One region of the Klebsiella grimontii genome, then DNA from elsewhere that is predicted to be linked to it. Evidence: predicted binding sites of a transcription regulator. Region 1 holds the regulator's gene; the other holds the start of a gene.
The links. The regulator PurR, encoded in region 1, represses purine synthesis genes. The targets are predictions, from matches to a motif close to CANGCAAACGTTTGCNTG.

Region 1 (14,775 bases):
TCTGGCATCCCCTGTTAATGGACCTCTCCTTCTTTGCGCTTTCCGTCTGTCTGGCGCTGGTTTTACTGACTATCTGGTAATGTTCATTCCATGAAGAAACTAAAATACTTATCCACGCTGCTGGTCGCCGCGCTGGCCATTATTGCCGCCTGGCTGGTCTGGAATTACTACACGCAATCCCCGTGGACCCGCGACGGCAAGGTGCGCGCCGAACAGGTTGGCGTTACGCCGCAGGTTTCCGGCAGCATCCTGCAGCTAAACGTGCGCGATAACCAGCTGGTGAAGGCCGGAGAGGTGCTGTTCAGAATCGACGACACGCCGTATAAAATTGCCCTGCTCAACGCCCGCGCGCAGCTCGCTAAAGCCAAAGCAGAAGTCGCCCGCGCGCAGGCGGAACAGAAAAAAGCCGCCAGCGATGCTAACCGCCGGCGTCATCTTTCCCAGAATTTCATCTCAGCAGAAGATTTAGAAAACGCCAATACCGCGCTGAATACCGCGACGACCAACCTCGAAGCCGCTAAGGCGGTGGTTGGCGTGGCGCAGGCCACGCTCGATCATGCCCAATGGCAGCTCACGCAGACGGAAATCAAAGCGCCGGTTGACGGCTGGGTCACCAATCTCTCGACCCGCGTTGGCGACTACGCCGCCGTTGGCCACCCGGTTTTCGCCCTCGTCGACAGCCACTCCTTCTACGTGGTGGGTTATTTTGAAGAAACGAAACTGCGTCATATTCGTCCCGGCGATAGCGCGCAGATTATTCTTTATAGCAGCAAGCAAAAGTTACAGGGTCACGTTGGCAGCATCGGACGCGCGATAGTCGACCAGAGCGTGGAGAGCAGCGGCGGGCTAGTGGCGAATATTAAACCGAATATTCCCTGGGTCCGCCTTGCTCAGCGCGTCCCGGTACGCATTGAGTTTGACCATCTGCCGCCGGATACCACCCTGGTCTCCGGTACCACCTGTACCGTTGCCATCGGCGCGCAGTAATGAAGCTGCAGGCCCTGTCGTGGCGCGCGCTCCCGTGGATTAAGGCCAGCCGTCCGCAGTGGCGCTATGCCCTGCGCAACGGGATTGCCATGTGCCTGGCGCTGAGCGTCGCCTACTGGCTGAATCTTGACGAACCCTACTGGGCAATGACCTCCGCCGCGGTGGTCAGCTTTCCCACCGTCGGCGGCGTGATCAGCAAAAGCTTCGGGCGTATTGCCGGCAGCCTGCTCGGCGCCTGCGCGGCGCTGCTGCTGGCCGGGCACACGCTCAACGATCCGTGGCTGTTTCTCTTCAGCATTTCAGCGTGGATAGCCCTCTGTACCTGGGCCTGCGCGATGTTCACCAATAACGTCGCCTACGCTTTCCAGCTCGCGGGCTATACCTGCGCGATCATCGCTTTTCCGGTTATCAATATCACTGACGCCAACGAACTGTGGACTATCGCCCAGTCGCGCGTCTGCGAGGTTATCGTCGGTATTTTGTGCGGCGGGCTGATGATGATGATTTTACCGAGCACGTCCGATGGCGCTACGCTGCTGACGGCGCTGAAAAATATGCACGCGCGCCTGCTGGAACACGCCAGCCTGCTGTGGGTGCCGGAAACCACCGATGCGATCCGCACCGCGCACGAGAGCGTGATTGGGCAAATCCTGACCATGAATTTGCTGCGTATCCAGGCCTTCTGGAGCCACTATCGCTTTCGTCGGCAAAACCCGCTGCTGAACTATCTGCTGCATCAGCAGCTGCGAATGACCAGCGTGATTTCGAGCCTGCGGCGGATGCTGCTCAACTGGCCCACCGCGCCCGCCCGCACCCGCGAGATTCTGGAGTCACTGCTTAACGAATTAGCGTATACAAACGCCGATGCCTTGAGCGTCGCCCGCATCATCGCCCCGCTGGCGCCGCCCGCGGACGCTGATTACCGGCATATCGCCTTCTGGAAGCGTCTGCGCTACTTTTGTCGTCTCTACCTGGTGAGCAGCCGCTGGCTCACGCGCATCGAAAACGCCACCGCGGTGACTGAATTTAACGTGCCTTCCGCGCCAGCGCTGGCCCGCCATACCGACCAGGCCGAAGCCTTGTGGAACGGCGTTCGCACTTTCTGCGCGCTGGTAATGGTCGGCGCATGGGGAATTAGCACCCAGTGGCAGGCCTGCGCCGCTGCCCTGACCCTGGCGGCTATCTGCTGCGTCCTCTATTCGGTCTCTCCTTCGCCGTTTAAGTCCTTAACGCTGTTGATGCGCACCCTGATCCTGCTTTCGCTCTTTAGCTTTGTTGTGAAGTTTGGCCTGATGGTGCAGATCACCGATTTATGGCAGTTTCTGCTGTTCCTGTTTCCGCTGCTGACGACCATGCAGCTGCTGAAGCTACAGATGCCTAAGCTCGCCGGACTATGGGGTCAGCTGATTGTCTTTATGGGGTCGTTTATTTCGGTCACCAACCCGCCGGTCTATGACTACGCGTCGTTTCTTAACGATAATCTGGGGAAAATCATTGGCGTAGGCCTCGCCTGGCTGGCGTTCGCCATTATCAGCCCGGGTTCGGACGCGCGTAAAAGCCGCCGCCATATCCGTGCGTTACGGCGTCACTTTGTTGACCAGCTCAGCCGCCGCCCGCAGCACAGCGAGCACGAATTTGAATCGCTGGTTTACCACCATATTAGCCAGCTCAGCAATAGCCAGGATGCGCTGGCGCGCCGCTGGCTGCTGCGCTGGGGCGTGGTGTTGCTCAACTGTTCCCACGTGGTGTGGCAGCTGCGCGAGTGGGAAACCCGTTCCGACCCGCTATCGCAGGTGCGTGATTTATGTATCAGCCTGCTGCGGGATGTAATGAGCGAGCGCGGGGTACAGCAGCGCCCGCTCGCCTCTACGCTCCAGGAGCTGCAGCGCATCTGCGACGCGCTTAATCACCACCACCAGCCGGCGGCCAAAGAGCTGGCGGCGGTTATCTGGCGGCTATGGTGCGCGCTGTCGCAGCTGGAGCAGGCGCCGATTGCCGGAACCCTGACGGAAAGAACTACTTAATCACGCCGCAGGCAAACCGCTCGCCGCCGCCGCCAAGGGGCTGCGGGCTATCGGACATATTGTCGCCCCCCACGTGAATCATCAGCGCCTTGCCTTTCACCTCATCCAGCGTTTTTAAACGCGGTGCCACTACCGGCTGGGTGGCTTTACCGTCGTTGTTGACCACCAGGAATGGCAGATCGCCGAGATGCCCGGCGCCGTCAGGACCTTCATGCTTTCCGGTTTTTTGCGGATCGTAGTGCCCGCCGGCTGCGCCAGCGGCGACGGCTTTGCCCCCTTTAATCGCGGGCTGGCAGCTGCCGTTGGCGTGGATATGGAAGCCGTGCTCGCCGGGAGGCAGCGCCTTCAGGTCTGGCGTAAACTCCAGACCTTTCTCGGTTTCGCTGATTTTAACGCTACCGATAGCCTGACCGACGCTCTGGCTGGTAACAAGATTGATATCGACGCTTTCACTGGCCGCCTGCGCGCCTGCGCACGCGGCCAGGGTAAGTATGGCGAGAATACATCGTTGCATAACACCTCCTTAATGGCTCTATCGCTACTAAAGTGTAGGCCATTGCTGAGGTGTCGGTGTTTACGGAACGTCGTAGCCTAACGCCGCTTTACGAATGCGGAACCACTGCTGGCGGCTCATGTTTAGCTTTTCAGCAACCACCGCGGAGCGCACGCGCTCGATTTTGCCTGAGCCGATGATCGGCAACGGCTGCGATGGCAGACGCAGGATCCAGGCGTACACCACCTGCTCAATGCTCTCCGCATTTAGCTCCTGAGCAACGCGCGCCAACTCATCGCGCAGCGGCTGGAAGCTGTCATCGTTAAATAAACGTCCGCCGCCGAGGCAGGACCAGGCCATCGGCCGGATACGCAGCTGCTGAAGCAGATCCAGCGTACCGTCCAGCAGCAGCGGCTGATGGACCGGGGAAATTTCCACCTGGTTGGTCGCGAGCGTAAACGGCAGGCGCGACTGCAGCAGGGTAAACTGGGCGGGAGTAAAGTTAGATACGCCGAAGTGGCGAACTTTGCCGCTATGGTGGAGGGCAAGGAACGCCTCCGCGACTTCATCCGCATCCATCAGCGGGTCCGGACGATGGATTAGCAGCAGATCAAGATGGTCGGTTGCCAGATTACGCAGCGACTGTTCGGCGCTGAGAACGATATGGTCGCGGTCGGTAATATAGTGGCCGATGGTGTTTTCCGCCCGCGCTTTAGTGGCTATCCCGCATTTGGTGACGATTTCCATCCGGCTGCGCAGATGCGGAGCCAGCTTTAGCGCTTCGCCAAACGCCGCCTCACAGCGATAGTCGCCGTAAATATCGGCGTGATCGATAGTGGTGACGCCCAGATCCAGGTGTTGCTCAACAAAGCTCACCAGCGCTTTCGCGGACATATTCCAGTCCATCAAACGCCAGTAGCCCATCACAAAACGAGAAAATTCCGGCCCCTGCGGAGCCATAGCAATACGCTGAACCATAACAGCTTCCTCAACAAAAATGTGCCCTGAGTATACGCAATTTTATGCTTAAAACAGTGAGGGTTGCTGCGGTTCTTCCGCACTATCCTGCTTAGCCGCGCGTAATTTGCGCAGCAGCCGCTGGCGACACAGACGCAGAACCTCCTGCTTTTGCGCATCGCTCATTTTCTGCCAGTTGAAACGCTCGTCGCGGCTGCGCATGCACCCCCGGCAGTAGCCACGTTCATCAGACTGACAAATCCCCCGGCACGGACTTTGCACCGGGAAGAACTCCAGTTGTTCAGCCACTTCGCCTCTCCTGCCGCTCATCTCTTTATTTATTGAAGACGTTTCATTCGCCGTACGCAAATTTTGTTCATCGCCCTCTGCGCCAGGCGGCATTTTTAATTATGACTTGCATTAGACCAATCGGTCTATTACAGTGAGCGCTATGAACAAGCACAGTGAATGCAACACCCGCGAACATATCCTGGTCACCGGCGAGCAGCTCTGCATGCATCGGGGATTTACCGGCATGGGGCTGAGTGAACTGCTGAAAACAGCGGAAGTGCCGAAAGGCTCTTTCTATCACTACTTTCGCTCAAAAGAAGCCTTTGGCGTTGCGCTGCTCGAGCATCATTACGCCGGATACCTTCAGCGCCTGGTGGAGCATTTTGACCACGGTCAGGGAAACTACCGCGATCGCCTTTTGGCCTATTATCAGCATACGCTGACGCAATTTTGCCAGCAGGGCATTATTAGCGGCTGTCTGACGGTGAAGCTGTCGGCGGAGGTCTGCGATCTGTCGGAAGATATGCGCGCCGCGATGGATAAAGGCGCCAGCCAAATCATTATCCTGCTGGGCGATGCGCTGGAGAAAGGCCGTCAGGAAGGCAGCCTTGAGTTTGACGGCGACGCGTTCACCCTTTCCCAGGTGCTCTACTCCCTGTGGCTGGGGGCGAATCTGCAGGCCAAGATTACGCGTAGCGCAACGCCGCTGGAAAGCGCCCTTGCCCACGCTAAAAATATTATTGCTGCGCCTGGCGTTTAACAGGCGTTTTTATTTCATCAGTTTCAAGACGACCGGTCTACTCAGGAGTCACTATGTCAGAATCAAAGTTGTTTACCCCGTTGAAAGTAGGTGCGGTAACCGCGCCCAACCGCGTATTTATGGCTCCGCTGACGCGTCTGCGCAGCATTGAACCGGGCGATATCCCTACCCCGCTAATGGGTGAATACTACCGTCAGCGCGCCAGCTCCGGCCTGATTATTTCCGAAGCCACCCAGATCTCCGCTCAGGCTAAAGGCTACGCGGGCGCGCCTGGTCTGCACAGCCCGGAACAGATTGCCGCGTGGAAAAAAATCACCGCCGGCGTACACGCCGAAAACGGGCGTATTGCCGTTCAGCTGTGGCACACCGGGCGCATTTCGCACAGCAGCATCCAGCCTGGCGGCGCCGCCCCGGTGGCGCCGTCGGCCATTAGCGCGGGTACCCGTACCTCGCTGCGCGATGAAAACGGCCATGCTATTCGCGTCGACACCTCGATGCCGCGCGCGCTCAACACCGATGAGATCCCGGGGATCGTTGATGATTTCCGTCAGGCGGTAGGCAACGCCCGCGATGCCGGTTTTGATCTTGTCGAACTGCACTCCGCGCACGGCTACCTGCTGCACCAGTTCCTTTCCCCCTCTTCCAACCACCGTACTGACCAGTACGGCGGCAGCGTGGAAAACCGCGCGCGCCTGGTGCTGGAAGTGGTTGATGCGGCAAGTAAAGAGTGGAGCGCCGACCGTATCGGTATTCGCGTTTCGCCTATTGGCAGCTTCCAGAACGTCGATAACGGTGCGAATGAAGAGGCCGACGCGCTCTATCTGATCGAAGAGCTGGCCAAACGCGGCATCGCTTACCTGCACATGTCCGAGCCGGACTGGGCCGGCGGCCAGCCGTACAGCGATGAGTTCCGTCAGAAAGTGCGCGACCGTTTCCCCGGCGCCATTATCGGCGCTGGCGCCTACACGGTCGAAAAGGCAAACGATCTGATCGGTAAAGGCCTGATCGATGCCGTGGCCTTCGGCCGCGACTACATTGCCAACCCGGATCTGGTCGCGCGCCTGCAGAAAAAGGCCGCTCTGAATCCACAGCGTCCGGAAAGCTTCTACGGCGGCGGCGCGGAAGGCTATACCGATTACCCGACCCTGTAATCCCTCCATTGATAGCGGCGGGTTATCGCCGCTATACTCAACGCTCTGCTGTATCAACATAAACTGCATAGGGGACATTATGCGCTTACTTCACACCATGCTGCGCGTTGGCGACCTGCAACGTTCGATTGAGTTTTACACCAACGTGCTGGGCATGAAACTGCTGCGCACCAGCGAAAACACGGAGTATAAGTACTCGCTGGCATTCGTGGGTTACGGCGAAGAGAGCGATACCGCCGTGATTGAGCTGACCTACAACTGGGGCGTTGATAAGTACGATCTCGGCAGCGCTTATGGCCATATCGCACTGAGCGTTGAAAACGCGGCGGAAGCCTGCGAGCGTATTCGCCAGAACGGCGGCAACGTGACGCGTGAAGCCGGTCCGGTGAAAGGCGGTACCACCGTTATCGCCTTCGTCGAAGATCCGGATGGTTATAAAATCGAACTGATCGAAGAGAAAGACGCCGGTAAAGGCCTCGGCAATTAATCTGCTCGGGCACCCGCGGTGCCCGCTGTTTTATCCCCCTGCCTGCTGCAAGGCGCGGCAAAATTTGCCATAATGCGCGCTACTTTTTTCCAGCTAAGAGAATCTGATGTCCGAGAACGTTCAACTTAATGGTCTGTGCGACCGTTTTCGCGGTTTTTATCCTGTGGTAATCGATGTTGAAACCGCCGGATTTAATGCCAAAACCGACGCCCTGCTGGAGATCGCCGCTATTACGTTGAAAATGGATGAAGAAGGCTGGCTGATGCCGGACGAAACGCTGCATTTTCATGTTGAACCTTTTGAGGGCGCCAACCTGCAGCCCGAAGCCCTGGCTTTTAACGGTATTAACCCCCACGACCCCGAACGCGGCGCGGTGAGCGAATACGATGCGCTGCACGCGATTTTCAAAATGGTCCGTAAAGGGATGAAAGAGAGCGACTGCAGCCGCGCGATCATGGTTGCGCATAACGCCACGTTCGATCACAGCTTTACCATGGCGGCGGCAGAGCGCGCAGGGCTGAAACGTAATCCGTTCCACCCGTTCGTCACCTTTGATACCGCGGCCCTGAGCGGCCTGGCGCTGGGGCAAACGGTGCTGTCGAAAGCCTGTATTGCCGCAGGGATGGCGTTTGATGGTACCCAGGCGCACTCCGCGCTATACGATACCGAACAAACCGCCCAGCTGTTCTGCGAAATCGTCAACCGCTGGAAGCGTCTCGGCGGCTGGCCATTACCGATGGCCGAAGAATAAACGATAAAAAAAAGCGACTTCATCGGAAGTCGCTTTTTTAATAGCAGCAGAATTACTCCGCTTTCGGCTCGTCAGTTTTATACTTAGCGGCCGTTTCTTTGATCAGCTGCTGCAGTTCGCCGCGCTGATACATTTCAATCACGATGTCGCAGCCGCCGACCAGTTCGCCGTCTACCCACAGCTGCGGGAAGGTTGGCCAGTTAGCGTATTTTGGCAGCTCTGCGCGGATGTCCGGGTTTTGCAGGATATCGACGTAGGCAAAACGTTCGCCACAGGCGGAGAGCGCCTGAACGGCCTGCGCGGAGAAACCGCAGCTTGGCAGTTTCGGTGATCCTTTCATGTACAGCAGGATCGGGTTTTCAGCGATTTGATGTTGGATTTTTTCTAAAGTCGTGCTCATTGTCGTGCTTCCTCAAACTTCTCTACGGCAGTAATTTGTCATTGTAGCGCCCTGAACGCAGGACCGATAATAACATTTTTTTCACTTGCCACATTTTATCTTCTGTCGGCCAAAGTTGCCTCAAAAATATCATTTTATTGCTATACGCGGCAACGCGTTGCGCGTTTTTCATGCGTCAGGGGTGCTGACGGAAGCATTTTTTTGCAAATGTTAACCAAACGAGACTTTAGATACAAAAGAGTAGTAACTCTCCACGATTTTATGCTTTAGAATCGATGCGGTTTGTCATTCATCGTCAGGCATCTGTATATGTCTGTAATTTAATCAGGGGAGTGCTCAGTGGCGCGTCTTAACAAAATCGCGATTTCGCTCTGTGCATTACTTTTCACATCTATTTCACTTACGCCGCTGGCGCATGCTTCCGGGCATACGCACGCTTCGGCCGCGCCTAAAGCGCATCCGGCCAAGGGCACGATCGCGGAGCGTAAGAAAAAAGCAGTCAATTCCAAAAGTAAAACCACCGCCAAAACCCCCAGCAAGAAAACGTCGACCGCCAGCCGCAGCAAATCAACCGCGTCACGCCAGACCGCCAGCGTCACCAAAAAATGCGTCCTGCGCAAAGGCTATAAAAAACTGTGCGCCAGCTCGACAAGGTCAATAGCGGAAAGCAAGATGGCAACGGCGAGCGTGCAGAAAAAATGCGTGGTGCGTAAAGGCTATAAAACCCGCTGCAAACCCATCGCCGATGAGCCGCAGTTGACTATCGCCGATGCGCATAAGGCGCGGGTACAAAAAGCGCAAAGCACCGCGATGTCAAAGCTGATGGATCAGATTGGTAAGCCCTATCGCTGGGGCGGTACTTCCCCGCGCACCGGGTTTGATTGTAGCGGCCTGGTCTATTACGCCTATAAAGATCTGGTTAAAATCCATATTCCACGCACCGCCAATGAGATGTATCACCTGCGCGACGCCCGTCCGGTGGATCGCGGTGAGCTGCAGAGCGGGGATCTCGTCTTTTTCCGCACCCGCGGGCGCGGGACTGCCGATCACGTCGGCGTTTACGTTGGCAACGGCAAATTTATCCAGTCTCCGCGCACCGGCCGCGATATTCAGATCACCTCATTAAGCGACGATTACTGGGTACGCCACTACGTCGGCGCGCGTCGCGTTATGACGCCGAAAACCATTCGCTAAATATGCCTTGCCGCTTGGGCGGCAGGGTAACTCTCTCTTTTGCCACATCTTTTAATTTGCTACTATTACCCTGCGTAATACATGGTTATTGCGCGTACAAACTATAAAAAGGAGAGTAGCAATGTCGTTCGAATTACCTGCATTACCATATGCAAAAGACGCCCTGGCGCCGCACATTTCCGCAGAAACCCTGGAATACCACTACGGTAAACACCACCAGGCCTACGTCACCAACCTGAATAACCTGATCAAAGGCACCGCGTTTGAAGGGAAAACCCTGGAAGAGATCGTGCGTTCTTCCGATGGCGGCGTCTTCAACAACGCCGCGCAGGTCTGGAATCACACCTTCTACTGGAACTGTCTCGCGCCAAACGCCGGCGGCGAGCCGCAAGGCGAACTGGCGGCCGCTATCGCTAAATCCTTCGGCAGCTTCGCTGATTTTAAAGCCAAATTCACCGACGCGGCGGCAAAAAACTTCGGCGCAGGCTGGACCTGGCTGGTGAAAAACGCCGACGGTAGCCTGGCCATTGTCTCCACCAGCAACGCGGGTACGCCGCTGACCAGCGACGCGACTCCGCTGCTGACCGTGGATGTCTGGGAACACGCTTATTACATCGACTACCGTAACGCCCGTCCAAACTATCTGGAACACTTCTGGGCGCTGGTAAACTGGAAGTTTGTTGCCGCTAACCTGGCAGCATAAAAGCAAACCGCAGATGCCTTTTGGCTTCTGCGGTTATTCTCTCACAGCACGCGATCTTAACGGTTGGCGAACGCCTCTTCCGGCTGCGCCCGCCCGCTGAACAGCACCAACAGCAGCGCAACGCCCGCGATAATCGCCCCCATCACCGGGACAAACGCATAGCCGAGGCCGCCGCTAATGACTGCGCCTCCCGCCGCCGCTCCCAGCGCGTTTCCAAGGTTGAAAGCCCCGATATTGACCGACGACGACAGCCCCGGCGCTTCGTGGGCCACGCGCATCACCCGCATCTGCAAAGGCGGCACCACCGCAAAGGTCGCCGCGCCCCAGACCACCATGCTGATTGCCGCGCCCACCTGCGATTGCGCCAGCAGCGGGATCGCCAGCATGATAACCATCAGCAGCAGCAGAAAGCCCTTCAGCGTCCCGGAAACGGAGCGGTCAGCAAATTTACCGCCAAGGTAGTTGCCCAGCGAAAAGCCCACGCCGATCAGCACCAGCATCGCGGTGACAAACAGCGGAGAGGCGTTGGTAATGGTATGCAGAACCGGGGAAATATAGGTATAGAGCGTAAACATCGCCCCTGCCCCCAGCACGGTAGTCAGCAGCGCCGACAGCACCTGCGGGCGCATCAGCACCGAAAGCTCCTGCTTCACATTTGGGCGCTCGCCGGCGCTGCCCTTCGGTAAGGAAAACCACAGGCCGATTATCGCCACCACGCCCAGCCCCGCCGTTGCAAGGAACGACATTCGCCAGCCGATGGTTTCACCCAGCCAGGTTGCTGCGGGTACGCCGCCGATGTTGGCGATCGTCAGCCCCATAAACATCGTCGCCACCGCGCTGGCCTGCTTATGTTTTGGCACCACGCTTGCCGCCACCACCGAGCCCAGGCCAAAGAAAGCGCCATGGTTAAGGCTGGTAATGATCCGCGACAGCAGCAGCGTGGTGTAATCCGGCGCAATGGAAGAGAGCACGTTGCCGAGGGTAAAAATCGCCATCAGAAAGATCAGCGCGTTTCTGCGCGCGCGGTGGGAGAGCAGCAGCGTCATCAGCGGCGCGCCAACCATTACGCCGATGGCATAGGTGCTAATCAGCATTCCCGCCGCCGGAATCGAAACGTCAACGCCTTTAGCGATAACCGGTAATAGCCCCATCGGGGAGAACTCGGTCGTGCCGATGCCAAAGGCACCGATCGCCAGCGCGAGCAGGGGAAAGTTGATTTTCATGCAGGGACTCCATCAGGCCGCCTTCCGCGACGGCATCTCATCAGAAGTCAAAAGCATGACATCAATCACAGAAAAACAAAAGTGAACGAAATGGCAAAAGATTTTTGCGAAAATGATAATAATAGGTGGAGTAAAAGGGAGAGCGGCCCCTCCCTTATCGCAGAACTAGTGCAGTACTGCGGTCAAACCTGCGGCAACAATCAAACCCAAAACAATAATCGTTGTTGTCAGCGAAAACTTTAAATTTGTATCCATCAATTTTTCCCCCTGATTATCCCCACATGAAAAGTGAGCTTGCTCATTTTTACACAGAATAGCGTAAAAATCTTCCGAGATTTAGAGTGATGCACATTTTTACTCTTCCCCTTTGCCCCAAGATCGGACAAAATCCCACGCTAATTTGAAAGCGTATCGGCCATTGACCCCTTCCTGTCGTTCTGTGTCGTTTTCCCGACGTGATGCCATGCTCAATTTTGGCGTCAGGGTGTGTACAGGCAAACGTTTACGTACCGATAAACAGACGATCAGGTCAAGGTCTGGAGTGAGAAGTAATGGCAACTATTAAAGATGTAGCGAAGCGCGCAAACGTTTCCACTACAACAGTGTCACATGTGATTAACAAAACCCGTTTTGTTGCGGAAGAGACGCGCAATGCGGTATGGGCGGCAATAAAAGAGCTGCATTACTCCCCCAGCGCCGTTGCCCGCAGCCTGAAGGTCAATCACACCAAGTCGATTGGTCTGCTGGCGACCAGCAGCGAAGCGGCCTATTTCGCTGAGATTATCGAAGCCGTTGAGAAAAGCTGTTTCCAGAAGGGCTACACCCTGATCCTCGGCAACGCGTGGAACGACCCGGAGAAACAGCGCGCCTATTTGTCAATGATGGCGCAGAAACGCGTCGACGGCCTGCTGGTGATGTGTTCCGAGTATCCGGAATCGGTGTTAAGCATGCTGGAAGAGTATCGCCATATCCCGATGGTGGTGATGGACTGGGGCGAGGCAAAAGCCGACTTTACCGATTCGGTCGTCGATAACGCCTTCGAGGGCGGCTATATCGCCGGACGCTACCTGGTTGAACGCGGCCATCGCGACATCGGCGTGATCCCCGGCCCGCTGGAGCGTAACACCGGCGCAGGCCGGCTGGCGGGTTTTATGAAAGCGATGGAAGAGGCGCAGATTAACGTCCCGGAAAACTGGATTGTACAGGGTGATTTCGAGCCGGAATCCGGCTACCGCGCCATGCAGCAAATTCTCGCCCAGCACCCTCGCCCAACGGCCATCTTCTGCGGCGGGGATATTATGGCGATGGGCGCCATCTGCGCCGCGGATGAAATGGGCCTGCGCGTGCCGCAGGATATTTCGCTGATCGGTTATGATAACGTGCGCAACGCCCGCTACTTTAGCCCGGCACTGACCACCATTCATCAGCCTAAGGACTCTCTTGGCGAAGCGGCCTTTAATATGCTGCTGGACCGTATCGTCAATAAGCGTGAAGTCTCGCAGTCGATTGAAGTCCATCCGCGCCTGGTCGAGCGCCGTTCCGTGGCCGATGGTCCGTTTGTCGATTATCGCCGTTAGCCCTGCTTGCGGCGTCGGTTATTCCGGCGCCCGCAGCCACTCCCGGTTTAGCGTTTCGCTATCGCCAAGATAATCCAGTAACCAGAGCAGCGCCGGCGAAGCGTCGCTTTGCTGCCACGTCAGGCAGCATGCGGCATCCGGGAAGGGGTTCTCCAGCTCCAGCGCCGTCCATTCGCCGCTATCCAGCCACGGACGCGCTAAATGCCCGGGCACCATACCGACGCACAGTCCGGCGGAGAGGCAGGTTTCAGAAGCATCCCAGTCCGGCACGACTACCCTCTTCTGGTTATCGAGCAGCCACGTGGTCCGCTTCGGCAGCGAGCGTGACGTATCCTCTCTGACCAGCGACGGCCAGTTGCGCAACACGTCATCGCTCAAAGGCCCCGCCATTTTTGCCAGCGGATGGTGGCTCGCAACGACGCAGTCCCAGCTCAGCATCCCCATATCGCGGAAGGCGTAGCGTCCCCCTACCGGAATGGAGCGCGTCGCGCCGATGGCTAATTCCACGCGACCGTCGGCGAGCGCATCCCAGACGCCGTTGAACACCTCCTGAAAGACGATCAGCTCGACGTCATCAAAATGGCGATAAAAATCAACGATCATCTGCCGCATACGCGTGGGTTTAACGATGTTATCAACCGCGATGGAGAGCTGCCCGCGCCAGCCGTTGGCGATCTGCTGGCACTGCTGGCGGGTGATCTGCATTTTTTTGATAACAGATCGCCCTTCCTGTAAAAACCAGACGCCGGCCGGCGTTAATTCCACATCCCGGTGGCGGCGTTCGAACAGCGGCACCGCCAGCCACTCCTCCAGCTGACGTACGGTATAGCTGACGGCCGAGGGTACGCGGTGCAGTTCCTGGGCGGCGGCGCTAAAGCTGCCGTTGCGGGCGACAGCATCGACAACTTCAAGCGAGTATTCAGACCACATTTTCTGCCTGCAAAATTTTTGAACTCATCTGACAAATATTAGCGTTTCACAAGCCTTAATGCACTCCCTACACTCTGCGCCATCGTACCTGCACAATAAAAAGAGAATGTTATGCAACAACCTGGGAAAGGATTTTTAGTCTGGCTGGCTGGCCTCAGCGTACTGGGCTTTCTGGCCACCGATATGTATCTTCCGGCTTTCGCCGCCATGCAACAGGATCTGAATACTTCCGCCGCCTCAGTCAGCGCCAGCCTGAGCCTGTTCCTGGCGGGCTTTGCGCTTGGGCAGCTCTTCTGGGGCCCCATTTCCGATCGCTATGGCCGTAAGCCGGTGCTGCTGAGCGGTCTGGCTATCTTTGCTGTCGGCTGCCTGGGGATGCTGTGGGTGCGCGATGCCGGCCTGATGCTGGCGCTGCGCTTTATCCAGGCTCTGGGGGTTTGCGCCGCCGCGGTGACCTGGCAGGCAATGGTAACCGATTATTACCCTGCGCAAAGAACCAACCGTATTTTCGCCGCCATTATGCCGCTGGTTGGTTTGTCGCCGGCGCTGGCGCCGCTGCTTGGCAGCTGGCTGCTGGTCCACTTCGAATGGCAGGCCATTTTTGCCGTTCTGTTCGCCATTACCCTGCTGCTGATGCTGCCGGCCCTGCGCCTGAAGCCAGCGAATAAACCGATCGTCAGCGTCCAGCAGAAGCTCACCTTCCTCGCCCTGCTGCGCTCGCGGGAATATAGCGGTAACGTGCTGATCTACGCCGCCTGTTCCGCCAGCTTTTTCGCCTGGCTCACGGGCTCGCCGTTTATCCTCCATGACATGGGCTACGGTCCGACCGTTATTGGCCTGAGCTATG
Region 2 (14,775 bases), 2.0 Mb from region 1:
ATTCCGCTGTCCTGAGCGACGTGCGCCAGGCCATTGCTTGCACCGCCAGCCACATATTCAAAGTGCGCAGTGCCGCCACGGATAACGGTACCCAGCGCGATCACCGCGTCATACTTACCGGTTTTCGCCAGTGCGTCAGCCGCCAGCGGCAGCTCATACGCGCCTGGAACCCAAACAACGGTAATGTTTTCATCTTTGACCTGGCCAATACGCTTCAGGGCGTCAATCGCGCCATCCAGCAGGCTGTCGTTGATAAAGTTGTTGAAACGCGCAATGGTGATGGCGACGCGAGCGTCCGGGGTAGCAACGTTAGCTTCAATAATGTTCATACTCTTCCTTCGGGTTCAGTTCATTTGGCCCCGCAAGGGGGGCGGATTCTATCATAATAATCGGCGCACTGCTTTCCCTTTTGTCCGGGGAAATCAAGCGTTCACTAAATGCAGGCAAATATCCGGGCCTACATGACGTATCTCATTGAATTTGAAATGGGGGGCTTGCTCAAGTTTCTCAAGCTCCGGCAGTACACATAATCCGCGCGCATCGCTGCCTAACAGTTTAGGCGCAATATAGACGATAAGCTCGTCCACCAGCCCGGCCTCCAGCAGCGCGCCGGCAAGGGTGGAGCCTGCTTCCACCCAAATCGAATTAATTTGCTGTTTGCCCAGCAGCATCATCAGTACCACCAGATCGAGGCGACCATTATGCTCCGGCACCAGCAGCGTGCGTACGTTCTCCGGCCACTGGCGTTCATCTTCACGGGTACGGGCAAATAGCGTTTCACCCGCCTGCTCCACGATACGATGCTGCGGCGTGACGCGATTCTGACTATCGATAACGATGCGTAAAGGCTGACGCAGGTTTTCCTGCGGGTACAGCGCCTGGGTGTCGGCGTTGAGCTCGTCCCAGCGTACGGTTAGCGCCGGGTCATCCGCTAGCACCGTCGCGCTGCTGGTCAGGATGGCGTGGCTTTGCGCGCGCAGGCGCTGCACATCGCGCCGCGCCTGCGGCGAGGTGATCCACTGGCTCTCCCCGCTGGCCATCGCCGTACGCCCATCCAGCGATGCGCCCATTTTTAACTGGATCCAGGGAAAGCCGGTGCGCATCCGCTTAAGAAAGCCTCTATTCAGCGCTTCGGCTTCGTTCATCATCAGCCCATGGCTGACGTCGACCCCTTCCTGCTGCAAACGGTACAAACCGCGCCCCGCGACCTGCGGGTTCGGGTCCTGCATCGCCGCGACCACGCGGCTCACCCCCGCGGCAATCAGCGCTTCGCAGCACGGCGGCGTGCGACCGTGATGGCTACAGGGTTCCAGCGTGACGTACGCCGTCGCGCCTTGCGCTTTTTCGCCCGCCATGCGCAGCGCGTGCACTTCCGCATGCGGTTCACCGGCGCGATAGTGAAAACCTTCGCCGACGATCTCGCCATCTTTAACGATCACGCAGCCGACATTCGGATTGGGGTGAGTGGTGAAGCGTCCGCGCGCCGCCAGCTTCAGCGCTCGCGCCATGTACAATTCGTCCTGCATGGGCTCAGTCCTGTAAGCGGGCGATCTCTTCGCCAAACTCTTTGATATCTTCGAAGCTGCGGTAAACGGAAGCAAAGCGGATGTAGGCGACTTTATCGAGCTTTTTCAGCTGCTCCATCACCAGGTTGCCGATCATTTTGCTCGGCACTTCGCGCTCGCCGGTCCCACGCAGATGGGTTTTTATGTGGTTAAGCGCCATCTCGACGTCGTCCGAGCTAACCGGACGCTTCTCCAGCGCTTTCAGCATTCCGCTGCGCAGTTTGTCCTCATTAAAAGGCTCGCGCACGTCGTTGCTTTTTACGACCCGCGGCATCACCAGTTCCGCCACTTCAAACGTCGTAAAACGTTCATTACAAACCAGACACTGACGACGACGACGCACGGAAGAGCCCTCGCCCACCAGACGAGAGTCGATAACTTTGGTATCTACGGCGAAACAGAAAGGGCAATGCATAGCGCGTCCTGACATGTAGTTAAACTAACGGGTAGTTTACCGCGAAGTGACCCGACAACAAAGAAAGAGCTTTTGAGACAAAGGATCTATAGTGCGATTATCCGAACGATCTACCATTAAGCATCCTCTGTTAACGGAATCCCAACTATGACAAGACGTTATTTAAAACTGGCCATTGTGGGTAGCATTTTCACCCTCAGCGCCTGCGCGCAGCAAAGCGAAATCCGCCAGATGAACCAGAGCGTGAGCACGCTGAGCAAAGAGATGACCCAGCTCAATCAGCAGACGGTCAAAATCACCCAGCAAAACGTGCTGAATGCAAAATCGAGCAGCGGGGTTTACCTGCTGCCGGCGGCGAAAACGCCGGCCCGCCTGAAAAGCCAGATCGGTACCCTGCGCATGTCTCTGCTCAATATCACTGCGGATGGCGACGGTACCCGCCTGACGCTGCGCATCCAGGGTGAATCAAACGATCCGCTGCCGGCCTTTAGCGCGACGGTGGCCTCGGGACAGATCAGCGGCACCACCGAGAGCTATCAGGAAGTTAACGTCCAAAATCAGCTAATTAGCGCCCCGGCAAGCGTTCTGGCGCCGAGCGACGTCGATATTCCGCTGCGCCTGAATGGCGTAACGCCCGAGCAGGTTGGCTTTGTCCGCATCCACGATATCCAGCCCGCAAACCTGCCGTAACTCCCCTCAGCCGGGTGTCGCGGACATCCGGCTTCCCCCCTCGTGCCAATCCACTTACAGATTTTCCATTCAGTTCACTAAAAATTGACAGGATTTATGAATTTCGGTGGCATTCCGTCAAGAAATGCATAAAATCGTGAACGCAATCGATTACGTTAATGTTCGTTATGTGAAACAACACATATTTTTGTGAGCAATGATTCCTATAATAGACGCCACAGAAATACGAAATATTTAGAAACGCTTCGGCGCTTCTTTTAACGCCTTCAGGCTTAATTTAAACAGTGGCATCATTATGAAAAAAACATTACTGGCAGCCGGCGCAGCTCTGGCGCTGTCCGCATCTTTCTCTGCCAGCGCGGCAGAAAACGACAAACCGCAATATCTGTCTGATTGGTGGCACCAGAGTGTGAACGTGGTGGGTAGCTACCACACTCGTTTTGGGCCGCAGATCCGTAACGATACTTATCTGGAATATGAAGCGTTCGCCAAGAAAGACTGGTTTGATTTCTATGGCTATATGGATGCGCCGGTCTTCTTCGGCGGTAACACCAACGCGAAAGGTATCTGGAACCACGGTTCGCCGCTGTTTATGGAAATTGAGCCGCGCTTCTCTATCGACAAACTGACCGGTACCGACCTCAGCTTCGGCCCGTTCAAAGAGTGGTATTTCGCCAACAACTACATCTACGACATGGGCCGCAACAAGTCCGGTCGTCAGAGCACCTGGTATATGGGTCTGGGTACCGATATCGATACCGGGCTGCCAATGAGCCTGTCGCTGAACGTCTATGCGAAATACCAGTGGCAAAACTATGGCGCGTCTAACGAGAACGAGTGGGACGGCTACCGCTTCAAAGTAAAATACTTTGTGCCGCTGACCGACCTGTGGGGCGGTTCACTGAGCTATATCGGCTTCACCAACTTTGACTGGGGCTCCGATCTGGGCGATGACAACTCTTATGATTTGAACGGTAAGCATTCACGCACCAGCAACTCCATTGCTTCCAGCCATATCCTGGCGCTGAACTACGATCACTGGCACTACTCCGTCGTGGCGCGTTATTTCCACAACGGCGGCCAGTGGGCTGACGATGCGAAGCTGAACTTCGGCGACGGCGACTTTAACGTTCGCGCGACCGGCTGGGGTGGTTACTTCGTGGTCGGTTACAACTTCTAATCGGCATCGATTTTCCCCGGCGAACAGCCGGGGAAAGTAAAAAAGCTAACGCTCCTCGCATCTCACCTTACGTAAAAAATCACTCAATGAGCGATCGGCTCGTTCGCTAAAATGACGCCCGGTGGCGGATATTTCCAGGCAGCGGTCGAGGCGAAAACAGCGATAATCTTCCCGCAGCTCGCACCAGGTCACCAGCAGCCAGCGCTCGCCCCAGAAAAAAAGCCCCAGCGGCAGCACTTCACGCTGCGACACCTTCCCCGCTTCATCGCGATAGTGCAGCGCCAGCGCCTGCTGGGCGGAGACTGCCCGATGCACTAAATCAAACTGATCTTTGCTATAGCCCTGAGCGCCAAAGTCGGGAGCAAACAGCCGCGACTGCTCCGCCTTGCGCCGGCTCTCGGCAGGCAAAATAGCCAGCACTTTTTCCTGCGCCGATTCCAGCGCCAGGGATAGCGACGCGCCGCCCCAGGTTTGCAGGAGCCGAATAGCGGCCACCAGCGCTTCCGATTCCTGGGTTGTCAGCATCAGCGGCGGTAGGTCATAGCCCGCCAGCAGCCGGTAGCCGCTTCCGGCCTCCCCCTCAACCGGGACGCCGGAGAGCGAAAGGTCGCGAATATCGCGGTAAATCGTGCGCTCCGATACGCCGAGCCGCTCGGCCAGCAGTCCGGCGGTAGTTAATCGCCTTCCGCGCAGGATCTGAACGATTTGAAAAAGGCGGTCGGCGCGTCGGCTCATTTCGGTTATCTCATTTGTCAGGGCCTGTCCCAGTATGCGTCATTGGCGGAGTCAGTCTGGACCCGGATAGCGCACAGCAACCGGAGCGTACACGTAGTACGTGAGGATTGCGAGCGCTGCCCGGGTTCAAATGGCAAGCAAAATAGCATTAATGGGTCAGGTTCTTAGGTTGATGCAGACCAATCCGGTTACCCTCGCTATCGATAAACAGGGCAATCGTGCCGATATCGTCCGTCAGCTCAAGCGGGCCAAAAACGCAGCTTCCGCCCGCCGAGTTCACGCGTTCGAGCGCGGCCGCCAGATTGTCAGTATGCAGATAGATAATACATCCCTGATCGGAAGGCTTAACCCCGTCGAGCTTTGCCAGCGCGCCGCCGGGAGCCGGGTCCTCATACGGGAAAACGGCCATCTCGATGCAATCCATTTTTTCCCGACGCAGCGTCACCTGCATCACCAGCTCGTAAAACGCCACGGCACGATCCATCTCCACAACCGGGATCTCAAACCAGTTAATGACATTGTTCATACATCCTCCTGTCCATTGTTTGGGTTCAGGAGGAGTGTATGACAGGCCTACTGACAGCATTGTGTCAGTAGGGTGCGCACACCAGCGCGCGCTCGGGACTCAGCAGCCACGGGCGCAGATACCCCACGGTACTGGAAAACGGCAGCACCTCTTCAGGAAGCACAATGCCAAGCTGCTCGCCGATGTACAAGCGTCGGGCGACGATACGCTGCCAGAGCTGAGGGTAGCGCTGCGCCAGCGCCTGGCGCAGAGGGCCATCGGCAAGCGCCACGGTATCTTCAATGCTTGCGCCGCCGTAGCCGGAGCGGGAAGGAATGATGTCGATCTGCAGTATCATCCCGCTTTGCAGGCAGGCGGCGGAATGGGGGCCGATGGGCGAGCAGAGCCACTCCTCATCCGCGACCAGATGCCCGGGATTGAGGTGCCAGTGATATTCCGCCTTCGGCAACACCTGTTCTATCAGCGCATACATATCGCCACCGCGCATGCCGATGCGCAGATTTTCCAGCCAGTTAACCACCGCCTTAAAATAGGGCTTCGCCACCACCTCAAGATAATCGGCGACTTCCGGCGCCAGCTCGCGCTCATCGGCCACCACGTAAGCGGCGCGGCTGCTCAGGCCGCCTTTAAAGCTGGTGGTCAGCGAGAATTTATCTCCGCGCTGAATGACCTTATCGCCCGGATAAAGCCCTGCATTGGCAAAGCGATCGCCGGTGGCGGCAATCATCACCACGCTATTAGGCTGCCCTTCCGCCGCCAGCAGCGCGCCGATTTGCTTTTCCGTTTTACCCGGCGCAATGGCGTTAAGCGCGGTCAAAATCGCGGTGGAAGCCAGATTAGCGCCGTACTCATAGTGCGCCAGCTCATTGGCATTATTAGTGATTCGCGCCCCCTCTGCCGGGTCGATAAAAATACCGGTGGCATTGCTTAATTTCGCCTGCGGCCCGGCGGCCTGGCGAAGAGCGTCAACGATAAATGCCGGCAGATCGAACATCTGCGAGCGGTTATCCGCCGCGCCGGTAAAGAGCTTCCAGCCCGCCAGGCCGATACTTTTTTCCGCCGCAACGCCGGCCTCCTGGAGCAGCTGAGCCAGGGTTTTGCGGGTATCCATCGGCTGATTAGGCAGTGAAAACCACGGAGCGTGAATAACCCGATTTTCCAGCCGGGCATAGCCTGCGAGTTTGAGATTCTCGTTGCCCAGCACCAGCGCCGCCTCGCCGTCCCGATGCAGCACCAGCAGCGCCTCTTCGAAGCGGGGAATAAAGCCGGTGAGATACTCAAAATTGCCGCCATGCTCTTTATCGGCATAGACGATAAGCGTGTCTAAGCCGCGCTGAAGCATATTCGCCAGCACTTTGGCCTTGCGCAACCGCAGCGTGTCGTCGTCAAGGGTGACGGAGGGCACATCACGCCAGAGTGGGGGGTGAGGAACGGTGGAAAGCGTTACGACAGCCATCGGCATTTCTCCATGTCATTGAGTGCTAATACCGGAGAGTAACCAAAATCCGAACGGCTGTAATAAAAAAATCCCGGCCTTGCGACCGGGATTCGTTTATCAACACGCCATTGCCTTACGGCAGAATTGACGGCTGATCCGCCCCTTCTTTCTCGACTTTCTGCTGCAGCATGTGCTCGCGCTTCATGCCCAGCTTCAGCGCCAGCGCGGACGCGACGTAGATAGAAGAAGCCGTACCGATGGAGACGCCGATCAGCATAGTCAGCGAGAAGCCAGCCAGAATCGGACCGCCGAAGAGATACAGCATCAGGATAACCATCAAGGTTGTCCCGGAGGTGATCAAGGTACGGTGCAGCGTCTGCGTCAACGACACGTTAAAGATTTCGTACGGCGTACCGCGGCGAATCTTACGGAAGTTTTCACGAATACGGTCAGATACCACGATACTGTCGTTCAGCGAGTAGCCGATAACCGACATCAACGAGGCCACGATGGTCAGGTCAATCTCGATATGCAGTAACGACAGCACGCCCATGGTGATCACCACGTCGTGCGCCAGCGCGATAACCACCCCAGCCGCCAGGCGCCACTCAAAGCGGAAACCGACGTAGATCAGGATACATACCAGCGCGGCGATCAGCGCCAGCGCACCGGTTTGCGCAAGATCGGCGCCGACGCTCGGCCCGACAAACTCAATACGCTTGACCGTGGCGTTCTGGCTGGTCGATTCGTTAATGACGCTAACGACTTTACTGCCCAGCTCCTGGCTGCCGTTGGCGTCATGCACCGGCGGCATACGCACCATGATGTCGCGGCTGCTGCCGAAGTTTTGCAGCTGCGGCTCTTCAAAGCCCGCCTTCTGCAGCGACTGGCGCACCTGGTCCATATCGACAGGTTTTTCGAGGGTAATCTCAATCACCGTACCGCCGGTGAAATCCAGACCCCAGTTAAACCCGCGCACGCCAATAATAATAATGGACAGAATCAGCAAAAAACCTGAAATGCCGAAGGCCCAGTAGTCCCAGCGCATAAAGTCCCAGACTTTACGGCCGTGGTTCAATTGTTCAACAGTATATTCCTGTGCCACAACGCACTCCTCAGATAGACAGCTTTTTAACGCGCTTGCCGCCGTACAGCAGGTTCACGATGGCACGGGTGCCGACGATAGCGGTAAACATTGAGGTCGCAATACCAATACCGGTGGTAATCGCAAACCCTTTAATGGCACCGGTACCGACCGCGTACAGGATAATGACTTTGATAAGCGTCGTAATGTTGGCATCAAAGATGGAGCTGAACGCGCCGCGATAACCTTCGTCAATCGCCTGCTGCACGGAACGCCCGTTGCTCAGCTCTTCTTTAATACGTTCGTTAATCAGAACGTTCGCATCGACCGCCACCGCAAGGGTTAAGACGATCCCCGCAATCCCCGGCATAGTCAGCGTCGCCCCCGGAATCAGGGACATAATGCCGACGATCAGCACCAGGTTCGCCACCAGCGCCGAGGTCGCAATCAGGCCGAACTTCTTGTAGAAGAAGATCATAAACAGAATTGAGACCACCAGTCCGGCCAGACACGCTTCCAGGCCCTGCTTAATGTTCTGCATCCCGAGGGTTGGACCGATAGTCCGTTCTTCAACAATCTGAATCGGCGCAATCAGCGCGCCTGCGCGCAGCAGCAGAGAGAGCTGACGCGCTTCGGTTGCGTTGCTGATACCGGTAATGCGGAAGCTGTTACCCAGACGAGACTGAATATTGGCGATGTTAATCACCTCTTCCTCTTTCGCCAGAATCGCACGACCGTTGGCATCTTTCTTACCGCTGTCTTTGTACTCCACGAACAGGGTCGCCATCGGTTTGCCGATGTTGTCCTTGGTGAAGTTAGACATGATGTTGCCGCCAGCGCTATCAAGGGAGATGTTAACCTGCGCCTGGTTGTACTCATCCATGCTCGACGTCGAGTCGGTGATGTGATCGCCGGTGAGGATAACGCGCTTGTACAGCACAACCGGCTGGCCTTCGCGGGTAAATTTCACTTCAGAGTCGCCCGGTACGCGGCCGGAAGCGGCTGCTGAGCTATCAACGTTGGTGTTAACCAGACGGAACTCCAGCGTCGCGGTCGCGCCGAGAATCTCTTTCGCACGTGCGGTATCCTGAATACCCGGCAGTTCAACCACAATACGGTCGGCGCCCTGGCGCTGAACCAGAGGTTCGGCAACGCCCAGCTGGTTTACACGGTTACGCAGGATAGTAATGTTCTGCTGAACGGCATATTCGCGGGCTTCTTTCAGACGGTCGTCGGTCATCACGGCTTTCAGGCCAGTGCTGCCCTGAGTGGAGATAACCAGATCGCGGTGGCGAGGGCTAAGGTAGGAGATAGCCTGGTCGCGCGCGGCGCTATCGCGGAAGGCGATGCTCAGACCGTAGTTGTCTTCTTTACGCACGGTGGTGTAAGGAATGCCTTTATCACGCAGTTCGCTGCGCAGGCTGTCGATATTTTGTTCCTGCAGTTTGCCCAGCGCGGTGTCCATGTCGACTTCCATCAGGAAGTGCACGCCGCCGCGCAGGTCAAGACCCAGCTTCATCGGCTCGGCGTAAAGGGCCGCCAGCCAGCGCGGGGTTGCCGGAGCAAGGTTAAGCGCCACGACGTATTTGTCACCCAGCACGCCCATCAGCGCTTCGCGCGCGCGCAGCTGGATATCGGTGGTGTCGAAGCGCGCAAGAATTGCGCCCTCTTCCAGTGCCACAGACTTCGCGGTAATTTTTTCTTCTTGTAGTGTTTTCTGGACCTGGATCAGCGTTTGCTCACTGGCGGCGACGCCGCGCGCGCCAGTGATTTGAACGGCCGGATCCTCACCATACAGGTTGGGAAGCGCATACACTAAGCCGACGACAATAACGACGACCAGCATGACGTACTTCCACAAAGGATAACGGTTTAACACGGCAGTTCCCTTAGGGAAAATGGGTAATTACAGCGCCTTCATGGTGCCTTTCGGCAGAACGGCAGCTACGAAGTCACGTTTGATAACCACTTCAGTGGTATCGTTCAGCGCGATAGCGATATATCCGCTTTCCGCAACTTTAGTGACGCGCCCTACCAGGCCGCCGTTGGTCAGAACTTCATCGCCTTTGGCAATGGAGCTCATCAGGTTTTTATGTTCCTTGGTGCGTTTCTGCTGTGGACGCAGGATCATGAAGTAAAAAATCAGACCAAACACCACCAGCATCAGGATCAGAGACATCGGGCTGCCCTGCGCCGCGCCACCGGTTGCTGCTACCGCATCAGAAATAAAAAAGCTCATTGAAATTCCCTCATTATTAAAATTAGTCAACGTTCAAAGGTGGAACGGTTCGACCCTGACGTTGGTAAAAATCGGTCACGAAGCTCTCTAATTTACCCTCTTCGATAGCCTTGCGTAAACCAGCCATTAAGCGCTGATAGTAACGCAGGTTATGAATGGTATTGAGGCGCGCGCCCAATATTTCGTTGCAACGGTCCAGATGATGCAAGTAAGCGCGTGAATAGTTGCGACAGGTGTAGCAATCACATTCTGCATCCAGCGGCGAAGTATCGCTCTTGTGCTTCGCGTTGCGGATTTTCACCACGCCGTCGGTGACGAACAGGTGGCCGTTGCGCGCATTGCGCGTCGGCATGACGCAGTCGAACATATCGATCCCGCGGCGCACCCCTTCGACCAGATCTTCCGGCTTACCGACGCCCATCAGATATCGCGGCTTGTCGGCCGGGATCTGCGGGCAGACGTGCTCCAGAATACGATGCATATCTTCTTTCGGCTCGCCGACAGCCAAACCGCCGACAGCGTAGCCATCAAAGCCAATCTCTACCAGACCTTTAACAGAGATATCACGTAAATCTTCGTAAACGCTGCCCTGAATAATGCCAAACAGCGCATTTTTATTGCCCAGACCGTCAAAACGGTCGCGGCTGCGCTTCGCCCAGCGCAGGGACATTTCCATCGAGCGCTTAGCGTAATCCCAGTCCGCCGGGTATGGCGTGCATTCGTCGAAGATCATCACGATATCGGAACCGAGATCGTACTGAATCTCCATCGATTTTTCCGGATCGAGAAAAATCGGATCGCCGTTGATCGGGTTGCGGAAGTGCACGCCCTGCTCGGTGATCTTGCGAATATCGCCGAGGCTGAAGACCTGGAAGCCGCCGGAGTCGGTGAGGATCGGCCCTTTCCACTGCATAAAGTCGTGCAGGTCGCCGTGCAGCTTCATGATCTCCTGGCCCGGACGCAGCCACAGGTGGAAGGTGTTGCCGAGAATGATTTGCGCGCCGGTCGCTTCAACTTCCTCCGGCGTCATTCCTTTTACGGTACCGTAGGTGCCGACCGGCATAAACGCTGGCGTTTCAACGACGCCGCGCTCAAACACAAGACGGCCGCGACGCGCGCGACCATCGGTGGTATCTAACTCAAATTTCATTATCACTCCTGCGTCAGAAAAACAGTCTGACGTTAAACACGCGCATCGCGGACTTATTCCCCGACACGTTCAAAAATAGCCTGCGGATTGTACGTGATAAACATCGCGTCCCCGTAGCTAAAAAAGCGATATTTTTGTTCTACCGCAGCCTTATAGGCGTTCATGGTGTGCTGATAGCCGGCAAACGCGGAAACCAGCATAATCAGCGTGGATTCAGGCAGATGGAAGTTGGTCACCAGCGCATCAATGACTTTGTACTGATAGCCTGGATAGATAAAAATCTGCGTATCGCCGAAGAAAGGCTCAATCAGGTCATTTTTCGCCGCCTGCGCCGCGCTTTCCAGCGAACGCACCGAGGTCGTACCGACCGCAATCACCCGACTACCGCGCGCTTTTGCCGCCAGCACCGCATCGACCACCTCCTGCGGCACTTCCGCATATTCAGAGTGCATAATGTGGTCTTCAATGCTGTCTACGCGCACCGGCTGGAAGGTCCCCGCTCCGACGTGCAGCGTAACAAACGCCATCTCAACGCCTTTTTCGCGCAGCTTCGCCAGCAGCGGCTCGTCAAAGTGCAGGCCAGCGGTGGGCGCAGCCACGGCGCCCGGTTTTTCGCTATACACGGTCTGGTACAGCTCGCGGTCGGCCTCTTCGTCCGGACGCTCAATGTACGGCGGCAGCGGCATATGGCCGATAGCGTTGAGAATCTCCAGTACGCTGCGCGCGTCGTCGAACGCCACTTCAAACAGCGCGTCGTGGCGTGCCACCATGGTCGCTTTAATGCTTTCATCGTCGCCAAGCAGCAGCTCAGCGCCGGGTTTCGGCGCTTTAGAGGCGCGAATATGTGCCAGAATACGTTTATCATCCAGCATGCGCTCGACCAGCACCTCAATCTTGCCGCCGCTGGCTTTACGGCCAAACAGGCGGGCCGGGATCACGCGGGTATTATTAAAAACCAGCAGATCGCCAGGGTTGAGCTTGTCGAGTAAATCGGTGAAAGTACCGTGCGTCAGCGCGCCCGTCGGCCCGTCTAATGACAGCAAGCGGCAGCTGCTGCGCTCGGGCATGGGATAGTGGGCAATCAGGGATTCGGGTAATTCAAAGGAAAAATCGGCAACGCGCATGACGGTAACTCAGACTTAATAAAGAGGCGGGTAGTCTAGTGCCGGGAGGTTCTCCCTGCAACCGTTACCACCTCAGGACAAAGATTAAACGATGAATTTTCTTGCACACCTGCACCTTGCTCATCTCGCCGACAGTTCGCTGCCCGGTAATTTGCTGGCCGATTTCGTTCGCGGCAACCCCGCCGGCGACTGGCCGGCTGACGTTGTGGAGGGCATCTTTATGCACCGCCGGATCGATGTCCTGACGGATAACTTGCCCGAAGTCGCCGAAGCCAAAGGGTGGTTTCGCCCCGAAACGCGCCGGGTCGCGCCCATTACCCTGGACGTGATGTGGGACCATTTCTTGTCACGCCACTGGGCGCAGCTGTCGCCCGAACTGCCGCTGCCGGAGTTTGTCCGCTATGCCCACACCCAGGTCACATTTATTTTGCCCGCTTCTCCGCCGCGTTTTGTCAATCTCAACGAATACCTGTGGTCAGAGCGCTGGCTCGAACGCTACCGGGACATGGAGTTTATTCAGCGCGTGCTGAACGGGATGGCCAGCCGCCGCCCGCGGCTGGATGCCCTGCGCGACTCCTGGCAGGATCTGGATACCCACTACGATCGGCTACAGGAGCAGTTCTGGCGCTTCTACCCGCAGATGATGGCGCAGGCGAAAAAACGCGAACTGTAAAAGATTGCGCTTTTTTCAGAAAACGCTATTCTGAAAAGCGCTTTTAAATAACGATTGATAGACAAAACCTATCTCATCGATTGTCAGCGTCACGTTGAGTTCCTCCGCGCCGCTCCCTATACTTGCCCGCGTTGCGTTCCAATTAACCTTAGTATTAACAGGAGAATCATATGGTTCTGGTTACTCGTCAGGCTCCGGACTTCACCGCGGCAGCTGTTTTAGGTAACGGCGAAATCGTTGAGAAATTCAACTTCAAACAGCACACCAGCGGTAAAGCCACCGTTCTGTTCTTCTGGCCGATGGACTTCACCTTCGTTTGCCCATCTGAACTGATCGCTTTTGACAAGCGCTACGAAGAATTCCAGAAACGCGGCGTAGAAGTGGTTGGCGTTTCTTTTGACTCCGAGTTCGTCCACAACGCATGGCGTAACACCCCGGTAGACCAGGGCGGCATCGGCCCGGTTAAATACGCGATGGTTGCTGACATCAAACGCGAAATTCAGAAAGCGTACGGTATTGAGCACCCGGACGAAGGCGTTGCCCTGCGCGGTTCCTTCCTGATCGACGCCAACGGCGTTGTTCGCCACCAGGTGGTTAACGATCTGCCGCTGGGCCGTAACATCGACGAAATGCTGCGTATGGTTGACGCGCTGCAGTTCCACGAAGAGCACGGCGAAGTTTGCCCGGCGCAGTGGGAAAAAGGAAAAGAAGGGATGGCCGCTTCTCCGGAAGGCGTGGCTAAATACCTGACCGAGAACGTTTCCAGCCTGTAATCGGCATACGTTCGGCAAAAGGCTCGCAGACGCGAGCCTTTTTTGTTTTATACGCCGCCGCTTTTTTTCACTTCACGCCAGATGCGCCACGCCATCAGCGCCAGCACAACGACGCCAAATATCAGCGCTCCCCATACCAGCAGCGTTTTCCAGCTGCTCTGCTGCTCGGTAGCCGTCGTCGCCGTCAACCGCGCTTCGCCGCCCAGCGTGACGTCTTCTTGCGCGACCGCCAGAGGGAGATCGTTCACCGCCTGCGTCTTACGCAGCGACGGCGGGATCAGCATGTCCAGGGCGACATCCGCCTTTTGCGCCGCCCGGTTTCCCCAGGCCAGCATATAGGGCCCTTTTCCCTGGGTATTAAAGACCAGTTGGTATTTATCGCGCGCCCCGCTTATCGCCGGCAGCGACGCCGATAAGCGGGCATTAATCGTCTTGATGCGAACCGCTTCAACCGGTTGACCTGACAGAGGAATATCGTCCGAACGCTTGCCGTCCAGCTGATACAGCACGGTTTTCGTCAGCGGCTGCCAGGGCTCATTTTCGCCGCTGCGCCAGGCGAGCTCGACCGGTAGAACCCCTTCGCCTGCCAACGATATTCTGAGCGAAGTCAGCGGCTGAGGCCGGGCCCAGCGCCAAACGGCCTCCTCATCTGAAACCCTGTGCGCCTGAGCATTAAGCTCAATGCGCGTAGACTCCGGTTCTCTGCGTTCCGCCAGGGCCGTCACGCTATTTAACGCCGGCGCCTTGCTTTGCGCATCGAGGATCAGCAGCAGGTAACGATTACCTTGCGCCGAGAGGGTCAGGCTGGCGCTAATGGTGTCCATTTTCAAACGATCGTTATCGCGCGCCAGATCCATGAGGGGCGCATCCTCCTGAACCGGATGCCAGTACTTCAAATCGCGGCTGGAATACAGCGACGCTTTCCCCTGCCAGTTAGCCGCCAACGATTCCCAGTTCAGCCGCAGTTGAGCCAGCGCGAAAGCGTCCGTCTTATCCACCGGCAGCGTCAGTAAATAGCTCTGCCCGAGCGCCTTTACATCCTCTGTTTCCAGGCGAATTTCGATCCCCGTGGTTGAGCGCAGAAGCAGCGACTCTACGCCGCGACGACTCTCCTCCCGCGGCGGAACCAGCGACATCTGCAGAGGGAATAGACGTAGCGCCATCGTCTCAGGCATCGCTGGCT

Region 2: the regulator PurR is predicted to act here: its motif matches at 2,810-2,827, upstream of ACE3MN_RS20750 (nucleoside-specific channel-forming protein Tsx).

What each region holds. Positions count from the first base shown of each region.
Region 1 covers NZ_CP169721.1:2,429,088-2,443,862, reverse strand. Annotated here, with positions in the region: gene ACE3MN_RS11605 (DUF1656 domain-containing protein) at 1-80, shown strand, start outside; gene ACE3MN_RS11600 (HlyD family secretion protein) at 91-987, shown strand; gene ACE3MN_RS11595 (FUSC family protein) at 987-3,011, shown strand; gene sodC (superoxide dismutase [Cu-Zn] SodC) at 3,004-3,525, opposite strand; gene ACE3MN_RS11585 (aldo/keto reductase family oxidoreductase) at 3,586-4,482, opposite strand; gene ACE3MN_RS11580 (DUF1289 domain-containing protein) at 4,531-4,791, opposite strand; gene ACE3MN_RS11575 (TetR/AcrR family transcriptional regulator) at 4,913-5,512, shown strand; gene ACE3MN_RS11570 (alkene reductase) at 5,566-6,663, shown strand; gene gloA (lactoylglutathione lyase) at 6,743-7,150, shown strand; gene rnt (ribonuclease T) at 7,257-7,901, shown strand; gene grxD (monothiol glutaredoxin 4) at 7,954-8,301, opposite strand; gene ACE3MN_RS11550 (C40 family peptidase) at 8,641-9,495, shown strand; gene sodB (superoxide dismutase [Fe]) at 9,617-10,198, shown strand; gene ACE3MN_RS11540 (MFS transporter) at 10,255-11,421, opposite strand; gene ACE3MN_RS11535 (YnhF family membrane protein) at 11,587-11,676, opposite strand; gene purR (HTH-type transcriptional repressor PurR) at 11,973-12,998, shown strand; gene punR (DNA-binding transcriptional activator PunR) at 13,017-13,928, opposite strand; gene punC (purine nucleoside transporter PunC) at 14,040-14,775, shown strand, end outside.
Region 2 covers NZ_CP169721.1:4,416,089-4,430,863, forward strand. Annotated here, with positions in the region: gene ribE (6,7-dimethyl-8-ribityllumazine synthase) at 1-329, opposite strand, end outside; gene ribD (bifunctional diaminohydroxyphosphoribosylaminopyrimidine deaminase/5-amino-6-(5-phosphoribosylamino)uracil reductase RibD) at 423-1,526, opposite strand; gene nrdR (transcriptional regulator NrdR) at 1,531-1,980, opposite strand; gene ACE3MN_RS20745 (DUF3251 domain-containing protein) at 2,128-2,670, shown strand; gene ACE3MN_RS20750 (nucleoside-specific channel-forming protein Tsx) at 2,966-3,850, shown strand; gene ACE3MN_RS20755 (helix-turn-helix transcriptional regulator) at 3,896-4,585, opposite strand; gene ACE3MN_RS20760 (VOC family protein) at 4,734-5,111, opposite strand; gene ACE3MN_RS20765 (M24 family metallopeptidase) at 5,176-6,567, opposite strand; gene secF (protein translocase subunit SecF) at 6,683-7,654, opposite strand; gene secD (protein translocase subunit SecD) at 7,665-9,512, opposite strand; gene yajC (preprotein translocase subunit YajC) at 9,540-9,872, opposite strand; gene tgt (tRNA guanosine(34) transglycosylase Tgt) at 9,895-11,022, opposite strand; gene queA (tRNA preQ1(34) S-adenosylmethionine ribosyltransferase-isomerase QueA) at 11,076-12,146, opposite strand; gene acpH (ACP phosphodiesterase) at 12,238-12,819, shown strand; gene ACE3MN_RS20800 (peroxiredoxin) at 12,990-13,592, shown strand; gene ACE3MN_RS20805 (DUF3999 domain-containing protein) at 13,640-14,775, opposite strand, start outside.